3 regions of the Micromonospora sp. NPDC005163 genome follow, and region 1 is predicted to be linked to each of the others. Evidence: predicted binding sites of a transcription regulator. Region 1 holds the regulator's gene; each other region holds the start of a gene.

The links. Region 1 encodes HrcA, which represses chaperone genes, less so after heat shock. Its sites were predicted from a motif close to GGTTNGCACNCTCNNNNNGAGNGTGCNAACC; they were not measured.
Region 2: a site for HrcA is predicted at 2,970-3,000, ahead of groES (co-chaperone GroES). Genes of this name have one in related genera too.
Region 3: a site for HrcA is predicted at 2,063-2,093, ahead of groL (chaperonin GroEL). Genes of this name have one in related genera too.

Annotation. Positions count from the first base shown of each region.
Region 1 covers NZ_JBSFYP010000005.1:31,549-35,498, forward strand. Annotated here, with positions in the region: gene ACWD6N_RS06105 (enoyl-CoA hydratase-related protein) at 1-107, opposite strand, end outside; gene hemW (radical SAM family heme chaperone HemW) at 127-1,350, shown strand; gene ACWD6N_RS06115 (DUF4870 domain-containing protein) at 1,453-2,073, opposite strand; gene hrcA (heat-inducible transcriptional repressor HrcA) at 2,272-3,294, shown strand; gene dnaJ (molecular chaperone DnaJ) at 3,368-3,950, shown strand, end outside.
Region 2 covers NZ_JBSFYP010000033.1:46,449-50,398, reverse strand. Annotated here, with positions in the region: gene ACWD6N_RS22345 (molybdopterin-dependent oxidoreductase) at 1-691, opposite strand, end outside; gene groL (chaperonin GroEL) at 816-2,450, opposite strand; gene groES (co-chaperone GroES) at 2,521-2,835, opposite strand; gene ACWD6N_RS22330 (helix-turn-helix domain-containing protein) at 3,172-3,950, shown strand, end outside.
Region 3 covers NZ_JBSFYP010000083.1:15,726-19,675, forward strand. Annotated here, with positions in the region: gene ACWD6N_RS33340 (hypothetical protein) at 1-188, shown strand, start outside; gene groL (chaperonin GroEL) at 245-1,867, opposite strand; gene ACWD6N_RS33350 (hypothetical protein) at 2,141-3,133, opposite strand; gene ACWD6N_RS33355 (cold-shock protein) at 3,385-3,588, opposite strand.

The sequences.
Region 1 (3,950 bases):
GTCATCAGGCCGGTGGAGAGCGCGTTGCGGTTGTGCGGGCTGTCCAGGGTGAGGGTGGTCACCCCGCGGGCCGTGGAGACCCGCACGAGCACGTCGGGAGAGGTCATGCCGGGCACACTAGTGGCCATGCCCGGCGTCCTTCCAGATGGTGAGACCGTCCCCGCCGACGGATCGCTGCCCGCCACCGCCACCACCGCGGTCGGCGCGCGCGGCTTCGGCGTGTACGTCCACGTGCCGTTCTGTGCCAGCCGCTGCGGCTACTGCGACTTCAACACCTACACCGCGGCCGAGTTGGGCGGCGGCGCCAGCCGCGAGGGGTACGCCGACACCGTGCTGGCCGAGCTGGCGCTCGCCGCCCGGGTGCTCGGCGACAACCCACCGCCCCGGGTCGACACCGTCTTCGTCGGCGGTGGCACGCCCACTCTGCTTCCCGCCGACGACCTGGCCCGCATCCTCGACGGCATCGACCGCACCTGGGGGCTGGCCGCCGACGCCGAGGTGACCACCGAGGCCAACCCGGAGTCGGTCACCCCGGAGTCGCTGAAGCTGCTGCGGGCCGCCGGCTACACCCGGATCTCGCTCGGCATGCAGTCCGCCTCCCCGGGGGTGCTGGCGATCCTGGACCGCAAGCACAGCGCCGGTCGGGCCACCGCCGCCGCCCTGGAGGCGCGCGACGCCGGTTTCGAGCACGTCAACCTGGACCTGATCTACGGCACCCCGGGGGAGCGGGCCGAGGACTTCGCCGCCTCGCTGGAGCAGGTGGTCGCAGCCGGGGTGGACCACGTCAGCGCGTACGCCCTGATCGTGGAGGACGGCACCCGGCTGGCCGCCCGGATGCGTCGCGGCGAACTGCCGTACCCCAGCGACGACGTCGCCGCGGACCGTTACCTGGCCGCGGAGGCTGCCCTCGACGCCGCCGGCCTGTCCTGGTACGAGGTCTCCAACTGGGCCCGCACCGACGAGGCCCGGTGCCGGCACAACCTGCTCTACTGGACCGGCGCCGACTGGTGGGGGCTGGGCCCCGGGGCGCACAGCCACGTCGGCGGGGTGCGCTGGTGGAACGTCAAGCACCCGTCGGCGTACGCTGAGCGGCTGGCCGCCGGCGCGTCACCCGGCCTCGCCCGGGAGGTGCTCACCGGCGACGAGGCGCACATGGAGGACGTCATGCTCCGGCTGCGGCTCGCCACCGGGCTGCCGCTGGCGGTGCTCGACGCCACCGGCCGGGCCGGCGCCGAACGGGCGCTGGCCAACGGACTGCTGGCCGCACCGGAGTACGCGGCCGGCCGGGCGGTGCTCACCCTGCGCGGCCGACTGCTCGCCGACGCCGTGGTGCGCGACCTGCTGCCCTGAGCCGGCGTGCCGCCGCCGGTCGGCCCGACGGCCGTCGGCAGTCGGCCCGCCGGTCGACCGACGGCGGTGCACCGGGTCGGCCGGGGGAGCGGCCGACCCGGGTCACTTGATGAAACTGGCCGACATCGGGTAGCGGTAGAGCTGGCCCTCGTTGGCCTTCATCCCGGCGATGATCCCGAACAGGATCTGGATCACCACCACCGCGATGCTGGGCAGGAAGAGCAGGCACCAGCTCACGAAGAGCAGCACGAACGCGATGATCGACCAGAGGATCTGGAAGTTCAGCGCGGCCAGGGCTTGCGCCCGGACGGCCGGCGACTGCTGACCGCGGGCCAGATAGGCGATGAGCGGGGCGACGAAGCCCAGCGGGCCGAAGCTGATCAGCGCGCCGGCGGCGCCGCCGAAGTGCGCGACCAGTGCCCAGGTCTTGTCCTCGTTGCTGGCGTAGCCGCCGCCGGGGCCGCCGTAGGCGCCGCCGGTCGGATAGCCGCCAGGGGGATAGCCCCCGGGTGGCGGAGGGTAGCCGCCCGACGGCGGTTGGTCACCGGTGGGCGGCGGATAGCCACCGGCCGGGGGATAGCCGCCCGGGCCGGGTGCCCCGGACAGTGGTGCGGTGGGTGGCTCGGCCGAGGAGGCCGGGCCGGGAGCGGCCGGCGGGTAGGTCGGCTCCGGCGGCTGATCGCCGGGGTCTCCCGCACCGGGAGGGCGAGGTGGTTCAGTCATGGATGTCACGGTAGGGGCCCGTGGCAACGCCCACCAGAGCGACACCGCCGGGCCAGCCTGTCTGAACGGACAGCGGCGGCCTTGATCATCGCGCTGGGGGGCACGCCGACGTAGACTGGCACTCGTTACAGTCGAGTGCCAGTACGGCCCGCCGGCCCCGCCGTGCCGGCGGCCGACGTGCGACAGGAGGTGCGGAGGATGGGTCTGGACGACCGCAAGCTCGCCGTGCTCCGCGCCATCGTCGAGGACTACGTCTCCACGCAGGAGCCGGTCGGCAGCAAGGCGCTGGTCGAGCGGCACCAGCTCGGTGTCTCCCCGGCCACGGTCCGCAACGACATGGCCGTGCTGGAGGAGGAGGGCTACATCCGGCAGCCGCACACCAGTGCCGGCCGGGTGCCCACCGACCGCGGCTACCGGCTCTTCGTGGACCGGCTGTCCCGGGTAAAGCCGCTCAGCCCGGCCGAGCGCCGGGCCATCGAGCGCTTCCTGGTCGGCGCGGTCGACCTCGACGACGTCGTGCACCGCACCGTACGGCTGCTCGCCCAATTGACCCGGCAGGTGGCCGTGGTGCAGTACCCGAGCCTGGCCCGCTCCTCGGTGCGCCATCTGGAGCTGGTGCCGATCTCCACCACCCGGCTGATGCTCGTCATGATCGCCGACACCGGGCGGGTGGAGCAGCGGCTGGTGGAGCTGCCCGGGCCGGTGCATCCCGACGACGTCACCGACCTGCGCCGACTGGTCAACGAGAAGCTCGCCGGCGCCCGACTGTCCGACACGCCGCCGCTGGTGCAGGCGCTGGTCGAAGAGGCGCCGTCCGAGCTGCGCCCGGCGATGACCACGCTCTCCACCGTGCTGCTGGAGACGCTGGTCGAGCGGCACGAGGAGCGCATCGCGCTGGCCGGCACCGCCAACCTCACCCGGGGCGGGCTGCTCGACTTCCAGGGCTCGCTGCGGCCGATCCTCGAGGCGCTGGAGGAGGAGGTCGTGTTGCTCAAGCTCATCGGCGAGACCGAGCCGAGCACGACCCGGGTGCTGATCGGCGACGAGAACGAGTTCGACAACCTGCGTGCCGCCTCGGTGGTCAGCACCGGGTACGGCCCGGGCGCCACCATCGTGGGTGGCCTGGGGGTGCTGGGGCCCACCCGGATGGACTACCCCGGCACCATCGCCACGGTGCGCGCCGTGGCACGCTACGTGGGCGAGTTGCTGGCCCAGAACTGACCAGTCAGGGCCGACGGCCGGCTGCGGCCGCCGACCGGCGCAACGCGAGACGAACATGAGGACACGGAACGCAGTGGCCAGGGACTACTACGGCATTCTCGGTGTGAGCCGGGAAGCCTCCGATGACGAGATCAAGCGCGCCTACCGCAAGCTGGCGCGCCAGTTCCACCCGGACGTCAATCCGGACCCGGAGGCTCAGGAGAAGTTCAAGGACATCAACGCCGCGTACGAGGTGCTCTCGGACGACCGGAAGCGGCAGATCGTCGACCTCGGTGGCGATCCGCTCGCCCCGGGTGGCGGCGGCGCCGGCGGCCCGGGTGGTCCGGGCGGCGCCGGCCCGTTCGTCGGGTTCCAGGACATCATGGACGCGTTCTTCGGCGGCGCGGCGGGTGGCGCGCGCGGCCCGCGCCCGCGGACCCGGCCGGGCGCCGACGCGATCCTGCGGCTGGAGCTGGACCTGCACGAGACGGCGTTCGGGGTCGAGGCGCCGATCACCGTCGACACCGCGGTGCTCTGCACCACCTGTTCCGGCGCCGGCACGGCCGCCGGCACCCACCTGGCCACCTGCGAGGCGTGCGGCGGCCGGGGCGAGGTGCAGTCGGTGCAGCGCACCTTCCTCGGCCAGGTGGTCTCCGCCCGGCCGTGCACCGTCTGCC
Region 2 (3,950 bases), on a different contig from region 1:
CCCCCTCGCCCGGCGCCGCCGACTCCGGGGGCGGCACGGCCGACCCCGGCGAGGCAGACGAGACCGGCGGCACGGCCGCCCCCGGCGAGGCCGACGACACCGGCGGCACGGCCGGTTCCGGCGAGGCGGACGGCACCGGTGGGGTGCCGGGCACCGCGCGGCCGTCCGCCGCCGAAGGGCCGGCTGGCGACACCGGTGCCGGTGTCACCGGCTGATGGGACGCGAGTGGGCTGGGTGGGGACCAGGGCCAGGGGTCCAGCTCCAGCGGACCGGCAATGAACAGCCAGAGCACCAGGGCGCCGAGGCCGCCGCCGACCACCGACGGCAGCGCGTCGGCGGCGTCCGCGCCGGAACGGGTCAGGGCGGCGGCCGCACCGACGGCGGCGAACGCCGCGATCCCGGCCAGGCCGAGGGCCAACCGGCGCACCGCCAGCACCCCGAGCAGCGCGGCGAACGCGCCCAGCAGCAGCGCGGTGCCGACCAGCAGGGCGATCTTGTCGGCGGTGCCGAAGATGTCGATGGCGAGCTGTTTCAGCGACTCCGGGACGGCGTCGACGACCACCCCGCCGACCGCGACCAGCGGCGCCGACCGGGGCCCGGTCAGCACCGCCACCGGTTCCGCGATCCCGATCGCGATGGCGGCGGCGGTGACTCCGGCCAGCGCGGCGTACCGGCGCGACGTGGTGCTCATCGGCCCAGTGTGCGCGATCAACTCGGCGGGTCGCCAACCATGTCAGGGTGCGGTAATGATTTGGAGACGGACCGGGGCACACCGCCGTACGACGGTGTGCCCCGGAACGGGTGTCGCTACCGGATCAGAAACCCGGGCCGTGCTGGTGGCCGTGGCCGTGCCCGCCGGCGGCGGCCGGCTCGGCCTGCTCCGGCTTCTCGACCACGAGGCTCTCCGTGGTGAGCAGCAGACCGGCGATCGAGGCGGCGTTGGTGACCGCGTTGCGGGTCACCTTCACCGGGTCGATGATGCCGGCCTTGACCAGGTCGACGTACTCGCCCTTGGCCGCGTCGAGGCCGTTGCCCCACTTCATGTCGGCGACCTTCTGGGTCACGACGTAGCCGTCGTGACCGGCGTTCTGCGCGATCCAGCGCAGCGGCTCGACCAGCGACTTGCGCACGATCGAGACGCCGACCTTCTCGTCACCGGTGAAGCCCAGGTCGTCGTCGAGCACCGGGAGGATCTGCACCAGGGCGGCGCCGCCGCCGGGCACGGTGCCCTCCTCGACCGCGGCCTTGGTCGCCGCGATGGCGTCCTCGATGCGGTGCTTGCGCTCCTTCATCTCGACCTCGGTCGCCGCGCCCACCTTGATCACGGCGATGCCGCCGGAGAGCTTCGCCAGCCGCTCGGCCAGCTTCTCCCGGTCCCAGTCGGAGTCGGAGGCCTCGATCTCCTTGCGGATCTGGGCCACCCGGTCGGCGACGTCGGCCTTCTGGCCGCCGCCGTCGACGATCGTGGTGTTCTCCTTGTCGACCACGACGCGCCGGGCGGTGCCGAGCACCTCCAGGCCGACCTGGTCGAGCTTGTAGCCCAGCTCCGGGGCGACCAGCTCGGCGCCGGTGGAGATCGCGATGTCCTGGAGCATCGCCTTGCGCCGGTCGCCGAAGCCCGGGGCCTTCACGGCGCAGACCTTGAGGGTCTTGCGCAGCGAGTTGACCACCAGGGTGGAGAGCGCCTGGCCGTCCACGTCCTCGGCGATGATCAGCAGGGGCTTGCTGTTCTGCAGGACCTTCTCCAGCAGCGGCAGCAGCTCCTCGATCGCCGAGATCTTCTGGGTGGTGACCAGGATGTACGCGTCCTCAAGGACGGACTCCTGACCCTCCAGGTCGGTGACGAAGTTCGGCGAGATGAAGCCCTTGTCGAACTGGAGACCCTCGGTCACGTCCAGTTCGGTGGTGAGCATCGAGCCCTCCTCGACGGTGATGACACCGTCGCGGCCGACCCGCTCCATCGCCTCGGCGATCAGCTCGCCGATGGTGGAGTCCTGCGCGGAGATCGTCGCCACGTTCGCGATCGACTCCTTGCCGGTGACCTCCGCGGCCCGACCGAGCAGCGCCTCAGAGATCTTGGTGGCCGCCGCGTCGATGCCCCGCTTGAGCCCGGCCGGGTTGGTCCCGGCGGTCACGTTGCGCAGGCCCTCGCGAACCATGGCCTGGGCCAGCACGGTCGCGGTGGTGGTCCCGTCGCCGGCGACGTCGTTGGTCTTGGTCGCCACCTCCTTGACCAGCTGCGCGCCGAGGTTCTCGTAGGGGTTGGTGAGCTCGATCTCCTTGGCGATGGTCACACCATCGTTGGTGATCGTCGGCGCACCGAATTTCTTGTCCAGGACGACGTTGCGCCCGCGCGGGCCGAGGGTGACCTTGACCGCGTCCGCGAGGGCGTTGACACCGTGCTCCAGCAGGTGCCGGGCGTCGTCCGAGAAGCTCAGGATCTTCGCCATGAATGTCCCTTCGAAGCGCCACTGCCCCGGCCCGGCGAGCCGGACCGGGGCAATGGCACTGATCGGTTGCTTACTTCTCGATGACCGCGAGGACGTCGCGGGCGGAGAGCACCAGGTACTCCTCGCCGGCGTACTTGACCTCGGTGCCGCCGTACTTCGAGTAGAGAACGGTGTCGCCGACCTTGACGTCGAGCGGCACACGGTTGCCGTTGTCGTCGATCCGGCCCGGGCCGACAGCGAGGACAGTGCCCTCCTGCGGCTTCTCCTTGGCGGTGTCGGGGATCACGATGCCCGACGCCGTGGTGGTCTCAGCCTCGTTCGCCTGGACCACGATCCGGTCCTCGAGCGGCTTGATCGCAACCTTGGTCGCGGTAGTCACGGGCATACCCTCCTGGGGTATTGGTTTCGTTGCTGGCCGGCGGGGCCGACCAGCGTCAATCTGCCACATGCCACCGGGCGGGGCCGTCGTCGCGGGTGCCGGTCCGCCTGGCGTTTCGCACCCGGGTCGTGAAACCCGGAAGCTGGCACCCTCAGGGTGAGAGTGCTAATCGCAGGTTATTCCGTGGCTAGCACTCCGTCAAGGAGAGTGCCAACGCACCGTTCGCCGTGTCGCCACAGATCCGCCAGTCGTTACCGCAACACGCCGGGAACACCTCGCCACAGAGTGGCCATCTCCCTACCGTCGGTTGCCTCCACCAGAAGCCGCGGAAAGGGGAGCCGAGTGTCCCGGATACCGACACTGACGTTCCTGCACGAACAGCTACGCCGCGCACGCCAGGCGCGCGGGCTCAGCCAGGAGGAGCTGGGCAAACTGATCAACTATTCATCGTCGTACGTGAGTGCGGTCGAGACCGGGCAGAGCCCGGTCAAGCCGGACTACGTCGGCCGCATCGACTCGACCCTGGACACCGGCGGTCTCTTCGTCGGCATGCTGGAGCTGATCCGCTTCCACGCCGCGCCGGACTGGTTCCGCCCGTGGGACGAGAATGAGCGGGAGGCGGCGGCGCTGCGCTGGTACGACCCGACGGTGATCCCCGGCCTGCTCCAGACCGAGGGGTACGCGCGGGCGATGCTCGGCGTGGGCGGCGAGCTGACCGCCGACGAGGTGGAGACGCGGGTGGTCGCCCGGCTCGCCCGGCAGTCCCTGCTGGCCGCCGAGCCGCGTCCGCACCTCGTCGCGGTGCTGGAGGAGCACACGCTGCGCCGGCAACTCGGCGACCGGGAGACCATGCGCGAGCAGCTACAGCATTTGCTGGTTGTGGGCACCGAGCCGAACGTGCAGGTCCGGGTCGTGCCGGCCGACGCTCCCTGGCATGTCGGGCTCAACGGCCCGTTCATCCTGGCCCGGCTCCAGAACGGGGCCGAGCTGGCCCACCTGGACAACCAGCTCCGGGGGCAGACCGTGGACAGCCCGAACGACGTTGCCGCCCTGGAGCGGCGCTGGGAGACTGTGACCGGCGAGGCGCTGCCATGCCGGCAGTCCGCCCGGCTGATCGAGGA
Region 3 (3,950 bases), on a different contig from region 1:
GCGAACTCCCCGGCCAACTGCCGCTCGACCGGCTCGACTACGGCGACGCCGAGCAGTTGGCCGAGATGACCACCAACGGCGAGCCGGTGGCCGAGGAGTCGCAGGAGATGGTGGACGCGCCGATCCAACTGCCCCCGCCGTACGACCGGGCGCAGAAGCGGCGCAACCAGCGCCCGCTACCCACCTGACGACGAACGGGGCGGACCGCGTCAGCGGCCCGCCCCGTTCGGTGTCGGATCTGGACTCAGAAGTCCATGTCCCCGCCACCCGGGCCAGCCGGGGCAGCCGGGGTCTTCTCCGGCTTGTCCGCGACGACGGCCTCGGTGGTGAGGAAGAGCGCCGCGATGGAAGCGGCGTTCTGCAGCGCCGACCGGGTCACCTTGGCCGGGTCGATGATGCCCGCGGCCAGCAGGTCCACGTACTCGCCGTTGGCGGCGTTGAGGCCGTGACCCGCTTCGATGTTACGGACCTTCTCCACCACAACGCCGCCCTCGAGGCCGGCGTTGACGGCGATCTGCCGCAGCGGGGCGTCCAGCGCGACCTTGACGATGTTGGCACCGGTCGCCTCGTCGCCGACCAGGTCCAGCTTGTCGAAGGCGGTCTTGCCGGCCTGCACCAGCGCGACGCCACCACCCGGGACGATGCCCTCCTCGACGGCGGCCTTCGCGTTGCGAACGGCGTCCTCGATGCGGTGCTTGCGCTCCTTGAGCTCGACCTCGGTGGCCGCGCCGACCTTGATCACCGCAACGCCACCGGCCAGCTTGGCCAGCCGCTCCTGCAGCTTCTCACGGTCGTAGTCGGAGTCGCTCTTGTCGATCTCGGCCCGGATCTGGTTGACCCGACCCTGGATCTGGTCGGCGTCGCCGGCACCGTCGACGATGGTGGTCTCGTCCTTGGTCACCACGACCTTGCGGGCGCGGCCCAGCATGTCGAGGCCGACGGCGTCCAGCTTGAGGCCGACCTCCTCGCTGATGACCTGGCCACCGGTGAGGATGGCGATGTCGGCGAGCATGGCCTTGCGGCGGTCACCGAAGCCCGGAGCCTTGACGGCGACGGACTTGAAGGTGCCCCGGACCTTGTTGACGACCAGGGTGGCCAGGGCCTCGCCCTCGATGTCCTCGGAGATGATCAGCAGCGGCTTGCCCGACTGCATGACCTTCTCGAGGATCGGGAGCAGGTCCTTGACCGACGAGATCTTGCTGTTGACGATCAGGAGGTAGGGGTCGTCGAAGACGGCCTCCATGCGCTCCGGGTCGGTCATGAAGTAGGCCGAGATGTAGCCCTTGTCGAAGCGCATACCCTCGGTGAGCTCCAGCTCCAGCCCGAAGGTGTTGCTCTCCTCGACGGTGATGACGCCTTCCTTGCCGACCTTGTCCATCGCCTCGGCGATGATCTCGCCGACGGTGCTGTCGCCAGCGGAGATGGAGGCGGTGGAAGCGATCTGCTCCTTGGTCTCGACGTCCTTGGCGAGCTTGGACAGCTCCTCCGAGACGCTCGCGACCGCAGCCTCGATGCCCCGCTTCAGGGCCATCGGGTTGGCGCCGGCGGCCACGTTGCGCAGGCCCTCGCGAACCAGGGCCTGGGCCAGGACGGTCGCCGTCGTCGTGCCGTCACCGGCAACGTCGTCGGTCTTCTTGGCGACCTCCTTGACCAGCTCAGCGCCGATCTTCTCGTACGGGTCCTCGAGCTCGATCTCCTTGGCGATGCTCACACCATCGTTGGTGATGGTGGGGGCACCCCACTTCTTCTCGAGCACGACGTTGCGGCCCTTGGGGCCGAGGGTCACCTTTACGGCGTCGGCGAGCTGGTTCATGCCCCGCTCGAGGCCGCGGCGCGCCTCTTCGTCGAACGCGATCATCTTGGCCATACGGCGTTGTCCTCCTGGACACTCACGGGCCACCCGAGATGTGTGCCCCGGGTGGGCCGCCTGGTGTACGCACCTTGGGACGTCGCCACCTGGCGACGACGACGTCCTTCGGCCGGGCCGGATAGCCCGCGACGACCGGCCATGTGTCACCCCGGCGTCTCCGCGCCGGCGCGACCCTGGCCCCACCGTCCCGACCATTGGCACTCACGGTATGCGAGTGCCAATGACTTGTTTAGCACTCTCCCCTGCCGAGTGCAAGCACGAACGCCTCGGTCAACGGAGTTCCGCGGCTAGTCCGGCGCCGTTCACCGGCCCCTCATGGGCCCGCTGCTCGGCGTACGTCACCAGCAGCCCCACCAGTTGCGCGAGATGGACGGGGAGGGCCAGCACCGCGCCGACGGCGATCACCAGCACCACGCCGATCGCGGAACCCGGGGTGGCGAGTGGGTCGGCCCCGAACGGGGCGCTGCCGACCCCCTCCAGCACGCCGGCGACCACAGTGCCGACGATCAGCGCCGCCGCCACCAGCGCCACCCGACCCAGCAGCAGCCCCAGCCGGTCGTGGAACATCCGGAACGACCGGCCGATCGGGTTCTCCCGCTCGAAGAGATAGACCGGCCCGGCCATGCTGAGCGCGAAGGCGAGATAGATGCCGGGGAGGACGCAGAAGCAGACGCCCAGGCCGACGATCACGCCGATCAGCAGCGTCCAGCCCCAGAGCCCGAGCGCGCGGCGCAGGCCGTAGCGCAGCGCCTCCCCCAGGCTGACCGGCTCACCGACCGCCTGACGGGTGATCACCCAGGTGCCGGCCGCCCAGCCCACGGCCTGCACCAACCCGATCAGCAGGCTGCCGCCGATGAGCACCAGGAACATGGTCGCCAGGTCGGTGAAGAAGGTGTCCGGCAGGGAGGTCGACTCCTCGACGGCGGTCGTCTCCCACTTCGCGGTCGGGTCCAGCCCGAGCGAGAGCACCGACAGCACCGCCGCCGGCAGCACCTGCGTGAGCAGCAGGATGGGCAGCAGCAGTCGCCAGCCACGCCGGACCGCGCCGACGCACCGGTCGAACCAGGCGCCCAGCCCGGCCCCCGGTGGGGTGACCAGCCGGTCCGCCGGATCGAGGCCCGGCGGATACCACCCGGAGGCCGGGGGTCCCGGGTACCAGGGCTGCCCGCCGTACGGCCCGGCGCCGACCGGGTAGCCGCCGGTGGGCGGGAACACCCAACCCTGCGGAGGCGCGCCCGGTGGCGGCCCCCAGGCGGGCGGCACGCTCGGATCCCAGCCGGGAGGGGCACCCGGCGGCGGGCCCCAGGGGGATGGCGCGGTCGGGTCACCAGCGGGAGGACTTGACGCGGCCGGGTGCGGGCCGGACGGGTCGGGCTGACCCGGGGGTGGGGAGGCCGGGGGCGGCTGGTCGGACATGAACCCTCCTCAGCAACGGCTGGAATGGTTCACGATCTTCCAGGGTCCGGCCGCGTGACGCAGCCCCGGCCCTCCGGGACGAGCCGGCGTCGGCCCACTCAGGCGATGACGCGCACCCGCTCCGCCTGCGGGCCCTTCTGGCCCTGCGCGATGTCGAACTCCACCCGCTGGCCGTCGTCCAGCGCCTTGTAGCCGTCCATCTCAATCGCGGAGAAGTGGACGAACACGTCCTGACCGCCGTCGACGGCGATGAAGCCGTAGCCCTTTTCGGAGTTGAACCATTTAACGGTGCCCTGTGCCACGGTGCACTTCCTCACTCTGCGCGGCGTTGCCTGCCCCGGCGCGCGGCAGGGCCGGGCGCCTCCGGGCCACCGTTCCGGCGATCGATGACGGCCGCTGAAACGGTGACCGAAATCGCACGCTACACGAGGAGTGACGGCCGCGCACGACCACAAATCGGGCATATTCCGATCGCCCCGGCCCCGTTCCCTCGGCCCCGGTTTCCGATCACCCAGATTCACGCCGGTGATTGCCGCAGGCGACGTGAACGGGCGACGCCGGGCGCGTGGACCGCGCAGCGGGATGTCGGAACAACGGTCCGGGGCGTCCAGCGCGCGGCGCCCGGTGACCGGGCCGTTCGAAGGTGGCCGACGGCGGCGGGCGC